Regions from separate parts of the Oscillibacter sp. KLE 1745 genome, predicted to be linked through region 2. Evidence: riboswitches for the same ligand, from Rfam matches in the RefSeq annotation. Region 2 holds a riboswitch; the other holds the start of a gene.

Region 1 (10,680 bases), on a different contig from region 2:
CCACGCAGAACTCCCCCCGGGCCTCTCCGGCCACCACGCCGTTGGGCCGTCCGCCGGAGATGGGCGCCACATTGTAGTAGATGCCCTTCTCATAGTCGTTGAAGCTGTATAGCCGGATGATCTGGTGAGCCAGCTCCAGCACGGCGCTGCGGCCCTCCAGATACGCCTTGCCCGCATGGGCCTCCCGCCCCGCCACGTCGACGGTTCCCAGAATCACCCCCCGGCGGGATGTGACAAACCGGGGACGTCCGTCCCGCTCCCGGCCGCCCTCGAACACCAGGGCCAGAGTCGCGTCCTGCGCCTCCCGGGCGTAGACCTTGCGGCCGGACCGGGAGCCGGTCTCCTCGTCACAGGTGAAAAGGTACGTCAGCTCCCAGGGGGGCAGCAGGCCCGCCTTTTTCAAAATCAGCGCCCCGAACAGGGAGATAAGGACGCCGCTCTTGCAGTCCCCGGCCCCCAGGCCGTGGGCCCACTCCCCTTCAATATGAAAGTGGTGCTTTTCCGCAAAGCCGGGGCCGAACACCGTGTCCAGGTGGGCGGCCAGCAGCACCTTTCCCCGGGGCTGTTCCGGCCGCACCCGGGCCACCAGATGGGTCCCCAGACCAGGCTCCGTCACCCGCTCTGTCCGGGCCCCCAGCTCGGAGAGCACCGGCTCCAGCAGCCCGGTCACGGCGGCGTTGCCCGCCTCATTGCCGGTGCCGCTGTCGATGGCGCAGATCTGTTCCAGCAGCGCCAGCTGGCGGGGCAGCATCTCCTCCGCCCCGGCCCGGACGATCCGGGCCAGTGTCTGTCTCTTGGCATCCTCCATCGGCCGTGCCTCACTCCGCCAGCAGGTCCACCATGACCTCCGCCGGATCGAAGGCGGCGTCGATCATGCCCACCTTCTGGAGCCAGTCGATGTTCTCCTGCCACACGGACACGTCCTGGGACAGGAAGGGCGCGTCGGCCGTCTCCATGATGGGCAGCAGCACATCAAAGCTTCGCCGTTCCACGGACTCCGTCAAGGGGAAGTTCTCCTCGTCCTGGTTGGCCAACAGGAGCCCCAATGCCTCCTCCGGGTCCGCCTGCATATCGGCAAAGCCCTTCTGACAGGCCCGCAGGAACCGAGTGTACTTGTCCCGGTTGGCCTCCAGCTGGTCCTCGCCGGTCACCAGCATCAGCGCGTAGTAGTTGGGTACGCCGTAGTCCATGACCTCCATGTAGTCCACGGCGAAGCCCTCCTCCTCCAGTGCAGGAACCTCGTGGTTGATGAAGCAGCCGAAGGTGGCGTCCACATTTCCGGTGGTCATGGCGCTCATCAGGTCAAAGCCCACGTCGATCAACTCCACGTCATCCAGCGTGGCGCCCACAGTCTCCAACATCTGGCCCACCGCCACCTCGCCGAAGCGGGTGCCGGAGTAGCCGATGGTCTTGCCGATCAGGTCCTCCGGGGTCTTGATGTTTTTCTCCGCCAGGGCACAGACGATGCTGATGGGCTGCTGGACCACAGCTCCCAGCACCTTCACCGGCACGTCCTCATTGGCCCTGGCGATGATGGTGTCCTCCTGATAGTAGAAGCCGATATCCGCCCGGCCCGCCGCCGTCATGGTCAGGGGATCGCTGGCGTTAGAGGGGAACAGGATATTCACCTGCAGGCCCTCCTCCGCAAAGTAGCCCTTCTCCTCCGCCTCGTAGAGGAAAGCATGGACGGCGTTGGGATACCAGTCCAGCACCACGTCGATGGTCTCCAGCTCTCCATCGTCCTGCCCGTCCGCCGTGTCCCCGCTTCCGCCGGAGGAGCAGCCGGTGAGCAGCAGAAGCGCCGTCAGCAACAGCGCAAGTTTCTGTTTCATCATCAATCTTCCTTTCTTTATAAACTGGATCCAGGTGATTCCTGCGGGGCCCGCCCCGCAGGTTTCAGGACTCTCCCCTCCAGCGGACGAACCGCTTTTCCAGCAGGTTCACAACGGCCACCGCCAGGATGGCCGCCGCGGACAGCAGCACAATAGGGGCGAACACCCCGGCGCCGTCCAACTGGGTCATCATGCGGCGGGAGAAGTAGCCCAGGCCGCTCTTGGCCCCCAACCACTCGCCGATGGCCGCGCCGATGATGCTCATGGGCACCGCCATCTTGACGGCGGAGAAGAAGTATGGCAGGGCGCAGGGCACCTTGATCTTCAAAAAGATGTCCTTCTTCGTGGCACCGTAAGTCTCCAGCAGCTCCGCCATCTCCGTCTTGGCGGAGCGGAGCCCGTCGTACACTGTGATGGTGATGGGGAAAAAGGTGATGAGCACTGTCACCAGCACCTTGCTCCAGATGCCGTAGCCGAACCACAGCACAAAGAGCGGTGCGATGGCGGTGGTGGGAATGGTCTGGGACACCACCACGATGGGATAGATCATCTTGCGGACCAGGTCGCTCTCGTCCATCACCACCGCCAGGGCCAGGCCCAGCACCAGAGAGATCCCCAGGCCGATGGCCGTCACCAGCATGGTGGCGGGCAGATGAACGGTGAAGAGGACATCCCGCAGCTCCCACAGCTTCGCCAGGATCTGGGTGGGAGACGGCAGGATATAGGCCGCGTCTAATCCCATGGCCCCCGCCTGCCAGAGAATCAACAGGGCGAAGAGAAAAATCATGGCAGGTAGATTTGCTTTACAGGTCTTTTTCATGGGGTCACCTGCTTTCGCAGAAGGTCGATGAGATGCTCCTTCAGCTCCACCATCTCCGGCAGTTTGAGGCAGGAGCGGTCCCGCGGGAAGGACGCGGGGACCGGAATCTCCGCCAGCTCCCGGATGGGGGTGCGCTCCACCACCAGCACGCTGGAGGAGAGGAACAGCGCCTCCTCCACGTCGTGGGTGATGAAGAGGATGGTCCTCTTGTGCCGCTGCCACTGGTCCAGCAGCCACTCCTGCATGGAGATCCGGGTGAGGAAGTCCAGGGCGGAGAAGGGCTCGTCCAGCAGCAGCAGGTCGCAGCCCGTCAGCATGGTGCGGGCAAAGGCCGCCCGCTGCCGCATCCCGCCAGAGAGCTCGTCTGGCATCTTGCTGCCGCAGCCGGCAAGTCCCACGTCGGCCAGCGCCGCCTCCGCCCGGTCCCGGCGCTCCGCACGGGTCAGCTCCCCCTGGATCTCCAAGGGCAGCGCCACATTTTCTCCCACGGTTCGCCAGGGGAACAGCAGGTCCTTCTGGGGCATATAGCCGCAGTAGTGCTTGCGTCCCACAATGGACTTCCCCTCCACCAGAATGGTCCCCGCCTTGGGCTTTAGCAGTCCGTTGGTCATGCGGAAGATGGTGCTCTTTCCGCAGCCGCTGATGCCGATGATGCAGTGGAAGGAGCCGGGTTCCACGGCAAAGCTCAGGTGGTCGATGATATCGAAGTCCTCGCTGGGGTACTGATAGGAGACGTTCTGAAATTCCAGCATGGTCATCGCTCCAGCGTCCAGGCCATCTCCCAGAAGCCCAGCTCATACCGGCTGCAGTTGACGAAGATCTCCTCCAGCCGCTGGTATTCCGCCTCCGTGCAGCTCTCCGCCAGGGTGTCCATCAGCTCCACCAGTGCGTCGTTGGTTTTCTGGTAGTCCTCCCCCGCGTAGCTGCGGATCCACTCGCCGTAGAAGGGGTGGTCCGCCGCGCCGGGGATGGCCGCCAAGCGCGTGCCGATCTCCGCATAGCTCCAGGAGCAGGAGAGGATGGCGGCGATGATCTCCGCCGGCCCGCCCGCGGCGGCACAGGAGAGCATGTAGTGGGTATAGGACAAATTGGAGAGGGCCGGCTGGACAGAAAACACCTGCTCCTCCGTGATGCCCAACCGAGCCATGTAGGCCCGGTGGACCTTCATCTCCCCGCCCAGAATCGCGTCCACATTGGCGGAGAAGGTCCGCATCAGGCCGGGGTCCCGGGCCTTCACTACACCGTAGGCGAACACCCGGGCGTAGTCGAACAGGTACAGATAGTCCTGCAGCAGGAACCACCGGAACTTCTCCAGGTCCAGGCTGCCGTCTCCAATCCCCCGGACAAAGGGATGGTCATGGCACTGCTCCCAGATGGGATGGGCGGCCTCGTACAGCCGCTGTGTCGTTCTCATTCGTATTCCTCCTATCCAATGGCCGGTCCGCCCCATGCAAAAAGGCGGGGTCCCCTTTGGGACACCCCGCCTTCGCTCCAATCCTATCTCTTCCGTGCGGAAGAGACTCCGCACGAATAGCTTGTGCTGCGTCCCTACGTTGGCATTACCCACATCAGGTCAGGTCGAGGGACCGGCCCCTCATCTCAGCCTCCTCGCGGAAGCTCCCTTGCACGTTTTATTGTAAAAGCCCGTCTTCTTTTTGTCAATAAATTTTTCCCGGTTTTCGGTAAAAATCCCGCATTTACACCAGATGCCGCTCGATCTCCTGCCGGGTGGGCAGGGAGGGGATCGCCCCTCTGCCCTGAACACAGAGCCATCCGCTGACGTTGCCGTACTCCAGCGCCTCCTGCACCAGCGGCTCCGTCAGCTGCTCCGCCTGGGTGACACCCCGGAATCGCATCTGAGACAGCATTCCGCCCCAGAAGGCGTCTCCGGCGCCGGTTGCATCCGCGCAGTAGGCCCGCCGACCCGGGACAGCGAGGCGCCGCCCCCGGAAATATCCTCTGGCACCCTGACCGCCCAGGGTCAGCACCACCAGCGTCAATCCGTACCGCTCCATAAGGGCGGGCAGCTCCGCCTCGCCCCCCAGCATATCGGCCTCCTCCTCCGAGATCTTCAGCAGATCCACGTCCGGCAGGATCTCCCGCACCTTTGCGGCGCAGGCCTCCTGACTGCCGTTCCACATCATGTCCCGGTAATTCACATCAAAGCTCACCAGCCTGCCCATCTCCCGACCCAGGTGCAGGGCCTTGGCCGTGGCCTCTGCCGCCGGGGAGGCGGAGAGAGAACACGACCCGGCGTGGACGATCACCGTGTCCCGGATGTCCGCCTCCCGTACGTCCTCCTCCCGAAGGAACATATCCGCCCCAGGCTTGCGGACAAAGGTGAAGCTCCGCTCCCCTTCCTCCGTCAGAGAGACAAACGCCATGGTGGTGACCGCCTCCCGGCAGGGCTCCCGCCGGATACAGCGCACCCTGTTTTCCCGGAGGGTGCCCAGCAGGTACCGCCCGAAGTCGTCATCCCCCACAGAGCAGCACATGGCCGCCTCCAACCCGTTCCGGGCGGCGGCGATGGCCACATTTGCAGGGGCGCCCCCGGCGTTTCGAATATAGCTTCCGGGCTCACTGCCCGGCAAAAAGTCAACTAGCATCTCGCCAACGCTGTAAAGGTCCACCAGTGGTCCTCCTTGTCTGAGGTGGTTTTGCAATCATTCGCATCGATTATTAAACCATTTCCAGCGTTCAATGTCAATCGTTTAGCTGATGTTTTTATAGGAGAAAAATGTACTTTTTGTGGGATTTCCGATATTGCGGCAAGCCGCCCCGGGAAATCACCCGTTTTGAAGAGGTAGCTCCCCCGAGAAGATCCGGGCGATCCCGCCGCAGGCCGCCCCCAGAAGCGCTCCCTCCCCCAGGAAGCGCGGCTTTCTCACCAGGACTCTGCCGCCCCCATCCGCTGGGCGCAGGCGGGCAATGGCGGATTCCAGATCCGCTACGTGCCGGTCGGTCCAGCAGAGTCCGTCGCCGCCCAGCAACACCAGTTCGCTGTTCAGCAGATTCAGGGCGCTGGCGATCCCTGCAGCCAGAAAGTCCACGGTCTCCCGGAACACCCGGTCTACTTCCCCGCTGCCGGTTATCCGGCAGAAATCGGCGTAGGAAGCCTCCAGTCCCGTTCGATGATACAGTTTTTTCAGCACCTCCGGCGAACGAACGTACAGCTCCAGGCAGCCACGGCCGCCGCACCGGCAGGGACGGCCACCGGCGCAGATGGTGACATGGCCCAGCCCCAGGGGCCGTCCTCCCCGGCCCCTGCACAGTTGCCCGCCGCTGAGGACCGCGCTGCCCACCCGGTCCCCCAGGCTGACAAACAGCACGTCCCGGCAGTTCCGGGCCCTGCCGAACAGGCTCTCCACCAGCAGAGCGCTCTGGCAGGTGTCCTCCAGGAATACCGGGAGGCCGTACCGCTCCCGGACTGCCGGACGCACGGATTCCGAGGGACACATCTGCTCCCCGCCGGGCCGCCAGGGCAGGTCCGCCGCCAAGCCGATGGCCCGTACACCAGCCGTCCCGGACAGCATCTTGTCCAACAGCCTGAGAGCGGTCTCCCGCCGCACCGCCTCCGGAGCGTCCTTCGGCAGGTCCGTGCCAGCCCGCCGGAATACCCGGAGGTCCAGCCCGCACAGAACACTCTCACAACGGCCCGGGAGGAACGCCACGCCCGCTGCCTTCGGCGCTTCGGGTGAGAGCCGGAGGCGCACGGGGTTCCGCCCCGGCTCCTCGCTGCACACCACCTCGCTCTCTCGCAGGACATCCCCGTCGATCATCTCACCCACGATATTGGAGATGGTCATTTTGCTCAAGCCCGTTCTCACCACCAGATCCCGCCGGGTCCGGCATGCGCCGGTGGCAACCATGCGCAGGACCAATCCGCGGTTGTCCCGCCGGTTGTCTCCGCTGTTTTTTCCCGCTTTCTCCAGCATGACCTGTCCTTTCCCGCGATGCCTGTCAAACCTCCCGTGCCGGAGTTGGCCTCCGGCATTCTTCATTTGTTTACTATATGACGCTCCCAGAGGCCCGTCAAGAAAAACCGCTCCCCCACCCGGAGGAGCGGTATAGGACATCATCTAAATTCTGTCCCATATCACCGTCCCAGCAGGGCAGCCCCGCCCAGCAGCACCCCATAGACTATCGGCTGGTGGAGCATATATACCGGCAGGGACTGCCTGCCCAAGGCACACAGGGGCGGACACCGGAGCGCGTCCGGATCCAGCCGCTCCATCGGCCCGGCCAGCAGGCGGCGGAGAAAATGCCCCGCCAGGAACAGGAACAGCCAGGGCAGCAGGGAGAAATAATCCGTGGAGAAAAAGTCCGGCGGCGGAAATCCTATGTACGCCGTCAGCAGATTACGGTAAAGTCCCTCCGGTACCGTTCCCAGCGTCCAGTCCTCAAATCCCAGCGTCCCCTGGTTCACGTTCCGCAGCAGGGTGAACAAGGCCGCGCTGGCGGCGAGGCCCACCCCCACAGGTACGTGCCGCAGCAGTTTTTCCAGTGGGACCATCAGCAACATGCAGGAGCCGATCAGCGTCAGCACGCCGAACCAGATCTGCTCCTCCGGCATGAAGAGCACCGTCACCAGCGTCACCACCCAGCCGCAGCCGAACACCGTCAGTCCCCTCCGGAGGGGCCGCCGCCCCAGGCTGAAGCAAAATCCGGAGAGGAGGATAAAGGTCCAGCAGATGCTCTGCTGCCAGATGTACGCGCCGGTGCCCCGGTACCAATCCCAGTCCGCGTGGAACAGATACACCAAGTCCCAGCAGGCGTGATAGGCGATCATGCTCACCAGCGTCAGGCCCCGCAGGGCATCCAGGGAGGCGATCCGCCTTCTGGGCCGGACCAGTGTCCGAGTCCCGCTGTCTGCTGCCATCTTCCGCTCCTCCTCTCCGGCGACCGGCGGAACCGGTCGTCTATCTCACTCCGGGGTCAGCCCCGGTGCTCCCGCCGGTACTCCGTGGGGAGCTGTCCCGTCACATCCTTGAATGCCCGGGTGAATTTCCCCTGGCTCTCGTAGCCCACGGCGGCCGCGATGGCGGCGATGCTCCCGCCGCTCTCCCGCAGCAGCTCCATGGCCCTGCGCACCCGGTACTCTTTCATATAGGTGGCGATGGGCAGGCCGTACACCGCCTTGAACACCTCCTTCAAGGTGGAGGTGTTCAGCAGATACCTGTGGGAGAGCTCCTCAATGGTGTACCGCCGGTCCAGGTGCTCGGTCAGCAATGCGTGGATCTCCTGGATACGCGCCGTCTGCTGGGAGCCGTACCGGGTCAGCTCCCGCCCGCCGGACTCCAGCCCCTCCAAATACAGCAGCAGCTCCTGGAGCTTCAGCCGGAGATAGGGCAGCCGCCGCATCTCCGGCTGCCGGTACAGGGGCCGGAAGATCTCCTCCAGCTCCGGTCCCGCCGGAAGGGCGAAGGTCCCGCCTCCGCAGAATTTTTCCGCCAGCCTCTCGGCCTGGAAGTCCGCCTCCGCCAAGATGGGGGGCGGCGACTCCGCCAGATGGGTCAAATCCACGCAGATCATCAGCCCCGCGTACATCTCCGCCGGGAAGTGCATCACAGAATCCGCGCAGCAGTCCGCACTGTGGAGGGACAGATCGCCCTCCCCCAGATAGACCGACATGCCGTCCCGCAGGTCCCAGCCCACCCGGCCCAGCCGGCAGTGGTTGATCTCCAGCGTGGACCGGGCCGCCTCGTGCCGGAAGGCGGCATAGGTGCCCAGGACCGTGTTGAAGGACGCCTCCACTCCCGGAAAGACCGGGTAGACCTCCATCCGTCCCCGTCCATCCGTCTCTCCCTGAAATGTCCCGGTGAACAAAACCCCAGGTTCGGCCGCAGAGCGCCCCACGATCTCCATAGTCCCCTGCGGCAGCTCCGCCAGAGCCATCCGCAGGCAATCCGCTTGCTTCATTCCGCCGCTCCTTCCCACCTCACGCCGAGGGGCAGGCAATCTCCACCATCGCCTCAATCATGTGGTGCAGCAGCTGGGCCCGCTCCGTCTCGGCAGCCTTATAGTAGACCTCTTTCCCGTCCCGCCGGCTGACGATCAGGCCGCCGGCCTTCAGCTGCTTCAGGTGGTGGGACACCGCCGGGGAGCTCATCTCCACCATGGAGGAGAGGTTGATGACGCACTCTTCACAGTGGCACAGCAGCCAAAAAATCCGGATGCGGCTGCCGTCCCCCAGCTGTTTGAAGATGTCAGCCACTGTCTGGAAATCGTCCACGCTGGGCATCTGTTCTAGCTCCCGCTCCATGGACTGTCCATGGTCGTGGGGCAGCTTCTTTTCTTCCATCGGTCGTCCCTCCTTCTGGTTTTGTATTCTACCACACCCCGCGCCATTCTGGAAGAGCGAAAATATGCCGCCCCGCATTGGCCCAATCGGAAGGAGTTTTTGCCCAATCGGAAGATTCTCTCCCTCCCCCGTTGACTTGGGGGGCCGCCCCGTGTATGATAAGACCATAGATTAAATAATTGCTTAATCGTTTTGCTCAATTGCTGAAGGGAGACTTTTATATGAAAAAAACCTATAAGATCGATGTGGACTGCGCCAATTGCGCCAACAAGATGGAGGAGGCCGCCCGGAAGACCGAAGGCGTCCAGAGCGCCACCGTGAACTTCATGGCGCTGAAGATGATCGTGGAATTCGCGGAGGGGCAGGACCCCAAGGCCGTGATGGAGCAGGTCCGCAGAAATTGCAAAAAGGTGGAGGACGACTGCGAAATCTACCTGTAAGCGCGTTTTTCAGGAAAGCACCCCCTCCGGAGGCGGGGTGTTTTCTTTCCCAAAACAATTAAACGTTTATTGAATTATCAGCCGCACGGAGCGGCTCAGATCGGAAGTGAACCTCATGAATAAAAAGCAGAAAATCATGCTGATCCGCATTCTGACAGCGGCGGCCCTGCTGGCTGTCCTGCATGTTCTCCCCGTCACAGGCTGGATGCGGTTTGGGCTGTACCTGATCCCCTATCTGATCGCAGGTTACGACATCCTGCGAAAGGCCCTGAAGGGCATCCAAAACCGCCAGGTGTTCGACGAGAACTTCCTGATGGCCGTGGCCACTGTGGGCGCCATTGCCCTGGCCCTGTACGAGCGGAGCGGGGATTACACCGAGGCCATCGCCGTCATGCTGTTCTATCAGATCGGCGAGTGGTTCCAGAGCTATGCAGTAGGCCGGAGCCGCCGGAACATCAGTGAGCTGATGGACATCCGCCCGGACTACGCCAACGTGGAGCAGGACGGGAAGCTGGAGCAGGTAGACCCGGACGAGGTGTCCATCGGCACCGTTATTGTGGTCCAGCCCGGCGAGAAGGTTCCTATCGACGGCACTGTGGTGGAGGGCGCCTCCACCCTGAATACCGCCGCCCTCACCGGCGAGTCCCTGCCCCGGGAGGTCCGGGAGGGGGACGAGATCATCAGCGGCTGCGTCAACATGACCGGGCTGCTGAAAATCCGTACCACCCGGGAATTCGGCGAGTCCACGGTGTCCAAGATCCTGGACCTGGTGGAGAACGCCTCCTCCCGCAAGTCTCGGTCGGAGGACTTCATCTCCCGGTTCGCCCGGGTGTATACCCCCGCCGTGTGTTTCGCCGCCCTGGCCCTGGCCATCCTGGTCCCTCTGGCCCGGACGCTCCTTCTGGGCCTGCCCGCCGGCTGGAGCGTCTGGGTCTACCGGGCCCTCACCTTCCTGGTGGCCAGCTGTCCCTGCGCTCTGGTCATCAGCATCCCTCTCAGCTTCTTTGCCGGCATCGGCGGGGCCAGCAACGCCGGCGTACTGGTAAAGGGCTCTAACTATCTGGAGACTCTGTCCCAAACCAAAACGGTGGTCTTTGACAAGACCGGCACCCTGACCCAGGGCGTGTTTGAGGTCAACGGCATCCACCATCATGAGATGGAGAACGAGAAGCTGGTGGAGTACGCCGCTCTGGCGGAGAGCGCTTCCAGCCACCCCATCAGCAAAAGCCTGCAGCGGGCCTATGGCCGGGAGATCGACCGCAGCCGGGTGACGGATGTTCAGGAGAT
Region 2 (10,680 bases):
CGCCTCAGGCGCACCGGCATCGCCGTCGTAGATCACGTGGCCGTCCTCCAGCCGGATGATCCGCTGGGCCTGGACAGCGATGGAGTTGTCGTGGGTGATGAGCACCACCGTGTTGCCCGCGGCATGGAGCTGCTGCAGCATGGTCAGCACCTCCCGCCCGGTGTGGGAGTCCAGGGCGCCGGTGGGCTCGTCGGCCAGGATCACCGCCGGGTCCCCTGCCAGAGCCCGGGCAATGGACGCCCGCTGCTGCTGGCCGCCGGAGAGCTGGCTGGGCTTATTGCGCAGCTTGTCGCCAAGACCCACCATCTCCAGCGCGATCCGGGATCGCTCGTGCCGCTCCGGCTTGGGGATGCCGGCGTACATCAGCGGCACCTCCACGTTCTCCTGGAGCGTCAGCTTGGGCAGCAGGTTGTACTGCTGGAAGATGAAGCCCAGCATCTTGTTCCGGATGGCGGCCAGCTGGTCCTTATCCATCTGACCCACATCCCTGCCGTCCAGCAGGTACGTGCCGGAGGTGGGCACGTCCAGGCAGCCGATGATGTTCATACAGGTGGACTTGCCGGAGCCGGACTGGCCCACGATGGCCACGAACTCCCCCTTCCGGATCTGGAAGGAGATGTGGTCCGCCGCCTTCACAGTGGTGTCGCCCATCTGGTAATACTTGCAGACCTCCCGAAATTCGATCAAAGTGCCCATCAGAAGCCTCCCGGCCCGCCGCTGGGCATTCCGCCGCCGGAGGGTATCCCGCTGGGCATGTCGCCCATCGGTATGGAGGACATGGCCCCGCTTGGCATGACGAACGTCATATCGCCGGAGCTGGCGGAGCCAGCCGCCTGGAGATAGGCCACTGTGTCCCCCTCCTGGAGGCCGGAGAGGACCTCAATGTAGCTGTTGTCGCTGACGCCGGTTTCCACCGGCACGTAGACGTAGCCCTCCGGGGCCTCCTGGTCCAGGGCATTCACAGCACTGGGAGAATTCGCGGTGACCAGCACCATGTCCCCGCGGCTCACGGCGGCGCTTGGGATGGCCAGCACGTCATCCGCCGAGGAGATCACGATCTCCGCGTCCACATTCATCCCAGGCAGCAGGCCGTCGGTCTCGTCGATGCGGACGGTGACGGGGTACGTGGTGATGCCGCCGGAGGTGGTGCCCGCCACGGACACCTCCGTCACCACGCCGGTGTAGGTCTTCCCCTCCACGGCATCGGCGGTGATCCGGACCTCCTGGCCCACCTCCACAGAGCTGATGTCCAACTCGTCGATGGACATGGTCATCTCCAGATAACTCAGGTCATAGATGACGCAGAGGGTGCTGCCGGAGCCGCCCTCAATGTTGTCCCCCGCCTTGGCGTTCTTGGTGACCACGGTGCCGGAGATGGGCGCGGTGACGGAGTAGTCCTCCAGATTGTCCCGGGCATTTTCCAGGCTGGTGGAGGCGTTGCTGACACTGATGCGGGCGCTTTCAATCTGGTTGTCCACGCTGTCACCGGTGATGGTGCAGATCCGGTCGCCGCTGGAGATGGTATCGCCCACCAGCCAGTTGAAACCTGCAACTTTGCCGGACGCCTCTGCCGTGATGACGCTGCTGGCCCCCACCTTGATGGACGCCTGGCCGTAGCTGGAGTAGCTGCCGATGACGGCGCTGGCGGTGTAGTCGGATGTCACAAGGCCCGGGTTGACGAGCCGTACCCGGACGGTAGTCAGGGGTACGCCGGTGGAAACCGCCGCGGAGGAACTGGACACCGCGGCAACCGTTCCGGTGAGGGTCCCGGCGAAGCCGTCGATAAAGACCGTGGCGGTCTGGCCGATGTAGAAGTCGCCGCTGTCCGCGTAGGTGAAGTAGAAGTCGATGTAGATGTTCTCATCCGCCACGATCTTCAGAAGCTGTGTGCCTGCGCTGACGCTGTCCCCCTCGTTCACATACACCTCGCTGACGGTGCCGCTCAGGTCCGCCTGGGGATACTTGGCCTTCACCGCCTGCTCATAGGAGGTCTGGGCCTGGGAGTAGCTGTTCTGCGCCTGAGTCTGGCTGCTGGCCGCGTTGGAGGAATCAATGGTATAGAGCAGTTGGCCCTCCTCCACCTGGTCGCCCTTTTCAAAGGTATCGCTGAGGATCTCGCCGGAGACCAGCGTATTGACGGTGTAGGAGTCCGCTGGCTCCAGCGTGCCGCTGGAGGAGAGGGAATTGGTGATAGAGCGGCGCTCCACCGCCGCCTCCTGATACGTCGTCGCAGCGGAAGCCGTCTGTCCGCGGCCCCTCCAGATCACCACGCCGCCTGCAATGGCCACCACCAGAAGCAGCGCCAGCGCCTTTCGTTTCCGCCCCTTCCACAGCTTTTTCCAGCTGCTGCGGAGACGGCCCCCTTTGGGAGAGGAATCTGCTACGACGGGCTCCCGCTCCCCCACGGAGATTCCTTCCGTCTCCCGCTCCAGTCCTTTTTCGCTCATACCGTGCCAATCCTTTCCGTACCTCCCCCTCCGGGAAGGGTTCTGGTCCAAAGGTATCATGGAAAGCTAAAATCAACCTGAAAAAACACTTTAAAAAATTTTGTTTTTATCATTTTTTTAGTATATTCAGCTCGTTTTAAACCTTAAAAATACCTGAAATCATTTTGTTCAGTCTGGTGATTCCAAATAGATCCCGCCATCGGAACCGCCGTTTTTCTGCGCAAAAACAACAGGAGGACAGCGGATAAAACCGCTGTCCCCCTGTTGTCTGCAAACTGGTCAATCTGCCTTTTCCGTACAGTAGATGCTCTTCAGGTCGAACATGTGATTCATGGGGCCGGAACCGCGTCCCAAGTCCAGCATGGCCCCCAGAGCGCCGGAGATGTAAGCCTTGGCCCGCTCCACCGCCGTGTCCAGGTCAAAGCCCTTCGCCAGATTGGAGGCGATGGCGCTGGACAGGGTGCAGCCGGTGCCGTGGGTGTTGGGGTTGTTGATCCGCTTTCCGTGGAACCACTTGCCGCTGCCGCAGCGCCACAGCAGGTCATCGGCGTCGTTGATCTGGTGGCCGCCCTTGCACAGCACGGCGCAGCCGTACTGCTCACTGATGGCCCGGGCCGCCGCCTCCATGTCTGCGGCGCTGCGGATCGTCATGCCGGAGAGGATCTCCGCCTCAGGGATGTTGGGGGTCAGTACCGTGGCCAGGGGCAGCAGGAGCTCCTTCAGGGCGGAGACCGCGTCCTCCGTGATGAGCCGGTCCCCGGAGGTGGCCACCATCACCGGGTCCACCACCAGATTTTTGGCCCCATACTCCTTCAGCTTGGCCGCGATCACCCGGATCAGCGGAATGCTGGAGACCATGCCGGTCTTCACCGCGTCGGGGAAGATATCTGTGAACACGCAGTCCAGCTCCTCCGCCAGAAAGTCCGGCGTACACTCCACGATGCTCTTGACGCCGGTAGTGTTCTGGGCCACCAGAGCCGTCACCGCACAGGTGGCGAACACGCCGTTGGCGGTCATGGTCTTGATATCTGCCTGGATACCGGCGCCTCCGCTGGGATCGGTCCCAGCGATCGTCAATGCTGTCTTCATATCGATACTTCCTTTCCTGATGCTTCTTTGCATTGAAGTTTTATCAAGCGGCGGAAGGTGGTGCCCCCGATCCGCCGCTGGAAGCGGCCCGCTGGCCGCGGTTCCCCGTCTCTTACGGGACCCAGTCGCCCAGGTCCCGCACGTACCAATCCGCCAGGGCTTTCAGCGCGGCCTGATCCTCTTCGGCAGAGGCGTCCCAGACGCCGCAGACCCGGAAGCCTGCCTCGTGGGCGGTCCTGGCAGCGTGAAGGGCATCCTCAAACACCACCGTCTCCGCCGGAGCGGTCCCCAGACGGCGGGCGGCCTCCAGATAGATGTCCGGCCGGGTCTTGCCGCCGTACTGGACACAGCTGACGGCGAAGCGGAAGTGCGGCCACAGTCCCAGCCGTTCCATGGCGGAGCGGGCCTGGAACGCCTCGCTGGCGGTGGCGATGCAGCAGGAGATGCCGGAATCCGCCAGCCGGGCCAGCAGCCGGGCCGCCCCGGGCTTCATGGGCACCCGGGACCGGTACTCCTCCGTCACCAGATCGTTGAGGGTGTCCATCAGCTCCTCCGGCGTGGTGGAGAGGGAGAAGCGGCTTCGCAGGTACTCCGCCGCCTCCCGGCGGCCCATCTCCTTCAGGTCCCGGGCCAGATCCTCCGGCGGGTCACCGCCGTACCGGCGCACCAGATCCACCGGGGCCTTCTGCCAGATGTACATGGAGTCCGTCAGGGTCCCGTCCAGGTCAAAGATGGCGCCCCGGATGTTCATCGGGCGATCTCCTCCGAGAGCCGCAGCAGCTCCTCCGCCGCCGCCTTCACGTCGGCTTGCGCGAACAGGGCGGAGACCACCGCCACGCCGTCCAGACCGCAGTTCTTCAACTCCAGAATATTGTCATGGCTGATGCCGCCGATGGCCACCACCGGGATGTCCACCGCCGCTGTGATGGCCCGGATGGTCTCCCGGGAGATGGGCTTGGCGTCCGTCTTGGTGCCGGTGACGAAAGCCGCGCCCACGCCCAGGTAGTCCGCCCCCGCCGCCTGGGCGGCCAGGGCCTCTTCCACGGAGTGGGCGGAAACGCCGATCAGCTTGTCCGGCCCCAGCAGCTCCCTAGCCCGGCCCGCCTCCAGATCCTCCTGGCCCACATGAACGCCGTCCGCCCCGGTCTGGGCGGCGATCTCCACATTGTCGTTGATGATGCTGACAGCGCCCTTTTCCCGGCACAGGGCCACGAACCGCTCCGCCTCCGCCAGGAAATCCGCCTGTCCCATGTGCTTTTCCCGCAGCTGGACGATGCCCGCCCCGCCGTCGACGGCTGCCGCCACCTGACGGAGCAGGCCCTCCGCGTCATGAGTCCAGGCCCGGTCCGTCACGGCATACAGCCGCAGCCGCTTGGGGTCGATCTTCATATCACTCCATCCTCTCTGTCAAAAAAACCGCGGACATACCAAGAGCGGTCGTCCGCGGCTGTGCGCCTCATGATTTCCCTACGTTGGCATGATCCACATCAGGTAAAGGGTCAAGACCTGGCTGGCCTCCTCTCAGCCCGCGCCAGCGGGCTCCCCATTTTCTCGCCTCTCATCATACGCCTTTTTCCCGGGAAATGCAAGCAAAACCGCCTGCTGGGCAAATCTTTACACAAGATACTGCTTGACAAATTCCCGCGGGCGGTGTCATAATAAATGCGACAAAAACAGGGGAGCCCTCACGGGCTGAGAGGAAGCGGACCGCTTCGACCCTTTACCTGATGTGGGTAATGCCACCGTAGGAAGTTATGTATGAGCATCCGGCACGGCGGGCACCCTCTCAGGCGCCCGCTGTTTTTTACTTTGAGACGGAAGGGATGTGCATCGGCGAAAACAACATCCGGCACCCCGGGGACCACCGGGAGCGGGCTGAGGGGGAGCGCCCTGGGCCCGGGCCGGCAAAGCAGCGATGGGAAGCCGTGTTCCGGCGTGAGAGGAGGCCAGAAAGCCTCGACCGATTTTCCACAGCAGGCGGATGCCCGCCTGCCGACCTTGCATGGCAAGGGGAAAACGCTGTTTCGCACGCTGTTTTCTCCCTGCAAATTCTGATGGATCAAAGGAGCGATCTCTATGAAAACCAATTCCAAGAAGCTGGCCCTGGCAGGCGTGCTGTGCGCCGTGGCCGTGGTGGGCAGTATGCTTCAGTTTCCCGTATTCGGCAGCCAGTGCGCGCCAGTGCAGCACATGGTGAATGTCATCTGCGCTGTGTTCCTGGGCCCGGGCTACGGCGTGGCCGTGGCCTTCCTGGCCAGCCTGCTGCGCAACATCTTCGGCTTAGGCAGCCTCCTGGCCTTCCCAGGCAGCATGTGCGGCGCCCTGCTGTGCGGCCTGGTCTACTGGAAGACCAGGAATCTGCCCGCGACCCTAGCGGGCGAGGTGTTCGGCACCGGCATCATCGGCGGCCTGCTGTCCTATCCTGTGGCGGTGGCCTTTATGGGCGTAGTGGCCGGCTCCATCGCCTTTTACGCCTATGTGGTGCCCTTCCTGGTCTCCACCGTGGGCGGCTCCATTCTGGCCGGCATCCTGGTATTCACCCTCCAGAAGAGCGGCGCCCTCAAATCCATGCGGGCCGCATTGGAGCATTGATCCCAACTGAGAAAGGGTCCTTCCATGCTTGATTTCACCCGTCTGGACAAAGTCCGCCGCCAGCGGCCCCTGATCCACTGCGTCAGCAATATCGTCACCGCCAACGACTGCGCCAATCTGGCCCTGGCCGTTGGCGCCAGCCCCATGATGGCCCAGGCACCGGAAGAGATGGAAGCCATCTCCGCCGTCAGCGACGCCACGGTGCTGAACACCGGCACCCCGGATGCGGAGAAATTCCGGGCCTGCCGGATCTGCGCCGTCTCCGCCCGTCATCCGGTGGTGCTGGACCCGGTAGGGGTGGGCGCAAGTCCCTGGCGGCTGGGACAGGTCCGGGCGCTGCTGGACCTGTTCACCCCGTCCATCCTGCGAGTGAATCTGGGGGAGGCCCGGGCCCTGCTGGGGTCGGATGGGCAGGAACAAGGGGTGGACAGCCCGCTGCCCGCCAGCCGGGAAGCCCGGAGGGACACCGCCATGGACCTGGCCCGGCGCCGCGGAACGGCGGTGCTGCTCTCCGGTCCGGAGGATCTCATCACCGATGGGGCGCGGGTCTGGTGCGTCACCGGCGGCAGCGGCCGGATGTCTCTCGTCACCGGCACGGGCTGTATGCTGTCGGTGCTGTGCGGTGTGTTCGCCGCCGTGGAGCCGGACGCCGCCGCGGCGGCTGCCCTGGCCTCCGCCTTCTGGAAGATCTGCGCCCGCCGGGCGGAGCACCTGGCCGCAGACCGGGGCAGCGGCAGTTTCCGCACGGCGCTGCTGGACGCCGCCAATACGCTGACGGCATCTGACGCCGCCCGCGAGGCGGAGATCCTGACTCTCTGACAAAGAAGCCCGCCCGGTCCTGACGGACCGGACGGGCCTTCTGTTTTGCGAGGCAGGCGATCACTCCAGCTCCCGGGTCTCAAACATCTCCTCAAAGGAACGGATATAGTAGTCCGCCAGCCCGCGGATCTCCTCCTGGTGTGCCTCCTCGGACGCGTCGTACACCGCCGCCACCCGGAACCCGGCGGCCTTGGCGGTCTGGATGGCGTGGAAGGCGTCCTCAAACACCACCGTGTCCTTCTTGTTGGACTGAAGGCGGCGCATGGCCCGCTCGTAGATCTCGGCGCTCTCCTTTTTGCCGACCCCCACCTCCGCCACAGTGATAAGTCCCCGGAAGTAGTGGTCGATCCCTGCATGGCGGAGGGCTGCTTCCGCCAGAGGGCGGTCCGTGGCAGTGGCCACATACATCCACACGCCCTCCATCTTCAGAAGGGACAGAAACTTGTCCACGCCGGGCTTTGCCTGGACCTCATGCTGATAGAAATCCGCGACCCGGTCCACTACCCGGCCGATCAGCTCCTCCTCCGTCTGGGGGAGGTGGTAGTGCTCCTTGCAGTAGGCGATCCCGTGCCGGAGGGAGAGGGTCTTCAGCATCTCGTCGGTCTCCGGCTCGGGCTCGATGCCAAGGCCCCGCAGGACGCTGGTGCCCAGGTCCCGCCAGATAGGCATGGAGTCCAGCAGGGTGCCGTCCATATCAAAAATCGCGCTTTGCAGTCTCATGGGAACTCCTTTCGTCTGTTGCCGATGGTCCCTATTGTACCACCGGAGCAGGCAAAAGCGCAATGAAAACCCCGTGAAAAGGAGGAAAAATTCATGCGTCTCTTTCTGGCCATCCAGCTGTCCCCCGCGGTGCGGGAAGCACTGCTGACCGCTCAGGACGCCCTGCGCCGCCAGGGCAGGGGCTCTTTCCCGCCGCCGGAGAACCTGCACCTGACCCTGGCCTTCCTGGGGGAGGCAGAGGACCCGACCAGGGCCCGGGCCGCCCTGTCGGAGGTATCCTGCCGACCTTTCTCCCTGGCGGTGGGCGGCCCGCCGGGGCACTTCGGCGACCTGTTGTGGGCCGGTGTTCGAGCAGATCCGGCCCTGGAGGAGCTGGCCGTGTCCCTGCAGGCGGACCTTCGCTCCCAGGGCTTCTGCCAGGAGGACCGCCCCTGGCTGCCCCACATCACCCTGGTCCGCCGCTGGCGGGGCGAGGCCCCGCAGGTGACCGTCCCCCACGCCAGCATGGTGGTCCGGCAGATCTCCCTCCTGCGGTCAGACCAGATTGACGGCAAACGGATCTACACAGAACTCTCCCACAAATCCCTGCGTTAAAAAACAGCCGGCACCGCTTGGTGCCGGCTGTTTTTACAAAGGAAAGGGGATCTAGGGGAAAACCGTTGGTTTTCCCCAGTTCGTTCGCCGTTGGCGAACGAAGAAATTTCAATCATTTTCGGCAGGACATGCGCCTGCCGAAAATCCCTTGACCCGTGCGCCCTGGGCGCACACACCAGTCCGCAGACTGGTGGTGGGGGAGGTCGAGGGGAAACAGCCGAAATGCCGCCAGCGGCGGAAAAAGTGAGGCTGTTTCGAGGCAGCGGCGCGATTGGCGGCCCGAACAGGGCCGGGAATTGCAATGCCGCAACGGTGTCAGCCTGCTCCCCCTCGAAGCCCTCAGCACAGCTTCGCGCCCGCCGGGATGGAATCATCCACCATGATGAGGTGCAGGCACTCCTCACCGTGCTCGGTGTGGACGGCGGAGATCAGCATGCCGTTGCTCTCCAGGCCCATCATCTTCCGGGGCGGCAGGTTCACAATGGCGATCAGGGTCTTGCCCACCAGATCCTCCGGCTCATACCACTTGTGGATGCCGGAGAGGATCTGCCGGTCCACACCGGTGCCGTCATCCAGAGTGAATCTCAGCAGCTTCTCACTCTTCTTCACGGCATCGCAGGCCTTCACCTTCACCGCCCGGAAATCGGACTTGCAGAAGGTGTCGAAATCCACCTTCTCCGTCAGCTGGGGCTCCACCTCGACGGCGGGCAGGGCGGCCTTTTTGGCCGCGGCCTCCGCGGCCTCCAGCTCCTCCAGGGCCTTGTCCATGTCCAGCCGGGGGAACAGGTTCTCGCCCTTGGTGACGGCAGCGGTCTCAGGCAGAGCGCCCCACTCCGCCGCGGCGTCCCAGGTCCGGCTCTCCGCGGGGGCGCCGATCTGGGCAAAGAGCTTTTCACAGCTCTCCGGCATGAAGGGCGTCAGCAGGATGCCGCAGATGCGGGTGGCCTCCAGCAGGTTGTACAGCACATGGGCCAGCCGCTTGCCGTTGGTCTCCATATCCTTTGCCAGGGCCCAGGGGGCGTTCTCGTCGATATACTTGTTGGCCCGCTGGATGACCTTGAAGATCTCGTCCAGAGCCTTGTGGGGGGCGAAGGTCTCCATGTCCTCTTCATAGACGCTCCGCAGGCCCTCCGCCAGTGTCCGCAGCTCCTGGTCAAAGGGCTGGGGCTCGGCGCAGGTCCGGCACTCGGCAGGCAGCGCTCCGCCAAAGTACTTGCCCACCATGGCGGTGGTGCGGGAGACCAGGTTGCCCAGGTCGTTGGCCAGGTCGGTGTTGATGGTCTGGATCAGCAGTTCGTTGGAGAAGTTGCCGTCGGAGCCGAAGGGGAACGTCCGCATCAGGAAGAACCGCAGGGCGTCCACGCCGAACTTCTCCGCCAGGATATACGGGTCCACCACGTTGCCCTTGGACTTGGACATCTTGCCGCCGTCCAGCAGCAGCCAGCCGTGGCCGAACACGTGCTTGGGCACCGGCTCGCCCAGGCTCATCAGCATGGCGGGCCAGATGATGGAGTGGAACCGGACGATCTCCTTGCCCACGATGTTGACGCCGGGCCACCAGCCCTTGTCGTAGTCGTGGTAGCAGTCGTTGTCATAGCCCAGGGCGGTGATATAGTTGCTGAGGGCGTCCACCCACACATAGACTACGTGCTTGGGATCGAAGTCCACCGGAATGCCCCAGGAGAAGCTGGTGCGGGAGACGCACAGATCCTCCAGGCCGGGGTCCAGGAAGTTCTTCACCATCTCGTGGACGCGGCTGCGGGGCTGGAGGAAGTCGGTGTTCTCCAGCAGATCCCGGACCTGGTCGGCGTACTTGCTCAGGCGGAAGAAGTAGGCCTCCTCCTCCGCGTCCTGCACCTCCCGGCCGCAGTCGGGGCACTTGCCGTCCACCAGCTGGCTCTCGGTCCAGAAGGACTCGCAGGGGGTGCAGTATTTGCCCTTGTAGGTGCCCTTGTAGATGTCGCCCTTGTCGTACATCTTCTTGAAAATCTTCTGGACGCTCTCCACATGGTAGTCGTCGGTGGTGCGGATGAACCGGTCGTTGGAGATGTTCATCAGCTTCCACAGGTCCTTCACGCCCCGGTCTCCCTCTACGATGTTGTCCACGAACTCCTTGGGAGTGACGCCGGCCTCCTTGGCCTTGGTCTCGATCTTCTGGCCGTGCTCGTCCGTGCCGGTGAGGAACATGACGTCCTCGCCCCGCAGGCGGTGATACCGGGCCAGCGTGTCCGTGGCCACCGTACAGTAGGTGTGGCCGATGTGGAGCTTGTCCGAGGGATAGTAGATGGGCGTTGTGATATAGAATTTTTTCTTTTCCATGGGATTCTCTCCTTTAAAACGGCAGCTCCGAATGGAAGAGCGCCGGTATTTGCCTGAATTATTATTATAGTTTGAAAATCCAAAAAATACAAGGGAAGAT

The links. Region 2 has a riboswitch for thiamine pyrophosphate ahead of thiE (thiamine phosphate synthase). Riboswitches for the same ligand answer to the same signal wherever they lie in the genome.
Region 1: linked by a shared signal. The riboswitch ahead of tenA (thiaminase II) and the one ahead of thiE (thiamine phosphate synthase) in region 2 are both predicted to bind thiamine pyrophosphate.

The regions. Positions count from the first base shown of each region.
Region 1 is NZ_KI271762.1:2,008-12,687, forward strand. It holds gene HMPREF1546_RS15035 (M20/M25/M40 family metallo-hydrolase) at 1-808, opposite strand, end outside; gene HMPREF1546_RS15040 (ABC transporter substrate-binding protein) at 819-1,832, opposite strand; gene HMPREF1546_RS15045 (ABC transporter permease) at 1,897-2,652, opposite strand; gene HMPREF1546_RS15050 (ABC transporter ATP-binding protein) at 2,649-3,404, opposite strand; gene tenA (thiaminase II) at 3,407-4,066, opposite strand; TPP riboswitch at 4,180-4,286, opposite strand; gene HMPREF1546_RS15060 (carbohydrate kinase) at 4,350-5,282, opposite strand; gene HMPREF1546_RS15065 (ROK family protein) at 5,439-6,587, opposite strand; gene HMPREF1546_RS15070 (heparan-alpha-glucosaminide N-acetyltransferase) at 6,749-7,531, opposite strand; gene HMPREF1546_RS15075 (AraC family transcriptional regulator) at 7,588-8,571, opposite strand; gene HMPREF1546_RS15080 (helix-turn-helix transcriptional regulator) at 8,591-8,953, opposite strand; gene HMPREF1546_RS15085 (cation transporter) at 9,175-9,393, shown strand; gene HMPREF1546_RS15090 (heavy metal translocating P-type ATPase) at 9,509-10,680, shown strand, end outside.
Region 2 is NZ_KI271741.1:54,301-64,980, forward strand. It holds gene HMPREF1546_RS11855 (ABC transporter ATP-binding protein) at 1-696, opposite strand, end outside; gene HMPREF1546_RS11860 (HlyD family efflux transporter periplasmic adaptor subunit) at 696-2,447, opposite strand; gene thiD (bifunctional hydroxymethylpyrimidine kinase/phosphomethylpyrimidine kinase) at 2,727-3,536, opposite strand; gene HMPREF1546_RS11870 (HAD family phosphatase) at 3,649-4,287, opposite strand; gene thiE (thiamine phosphate synthase) at 4,284-4,925, opposite strand; TPP riboswitch at 4,984-5,091, opposite strand; TPP riboswitch at 5,202-5,304, shown strand; gene thiW (energy coupling factor transporter S component ThiW) at 5,613-6,128, shown strand; gene thiM (hydroxyethylthiazole kinase) at 6,153-6,947, shown strand; gene HMPREF1546_RS11890 (HAD family phosphatase) at 7,008-7,667, opposite strand; gene thpR (RNA 2',3'-cyclic phosphodiesterase) at 7,761-8,261, shown strand; gene metG (methionine--tRNA ligase) at 8,601-10,580, opposite strand.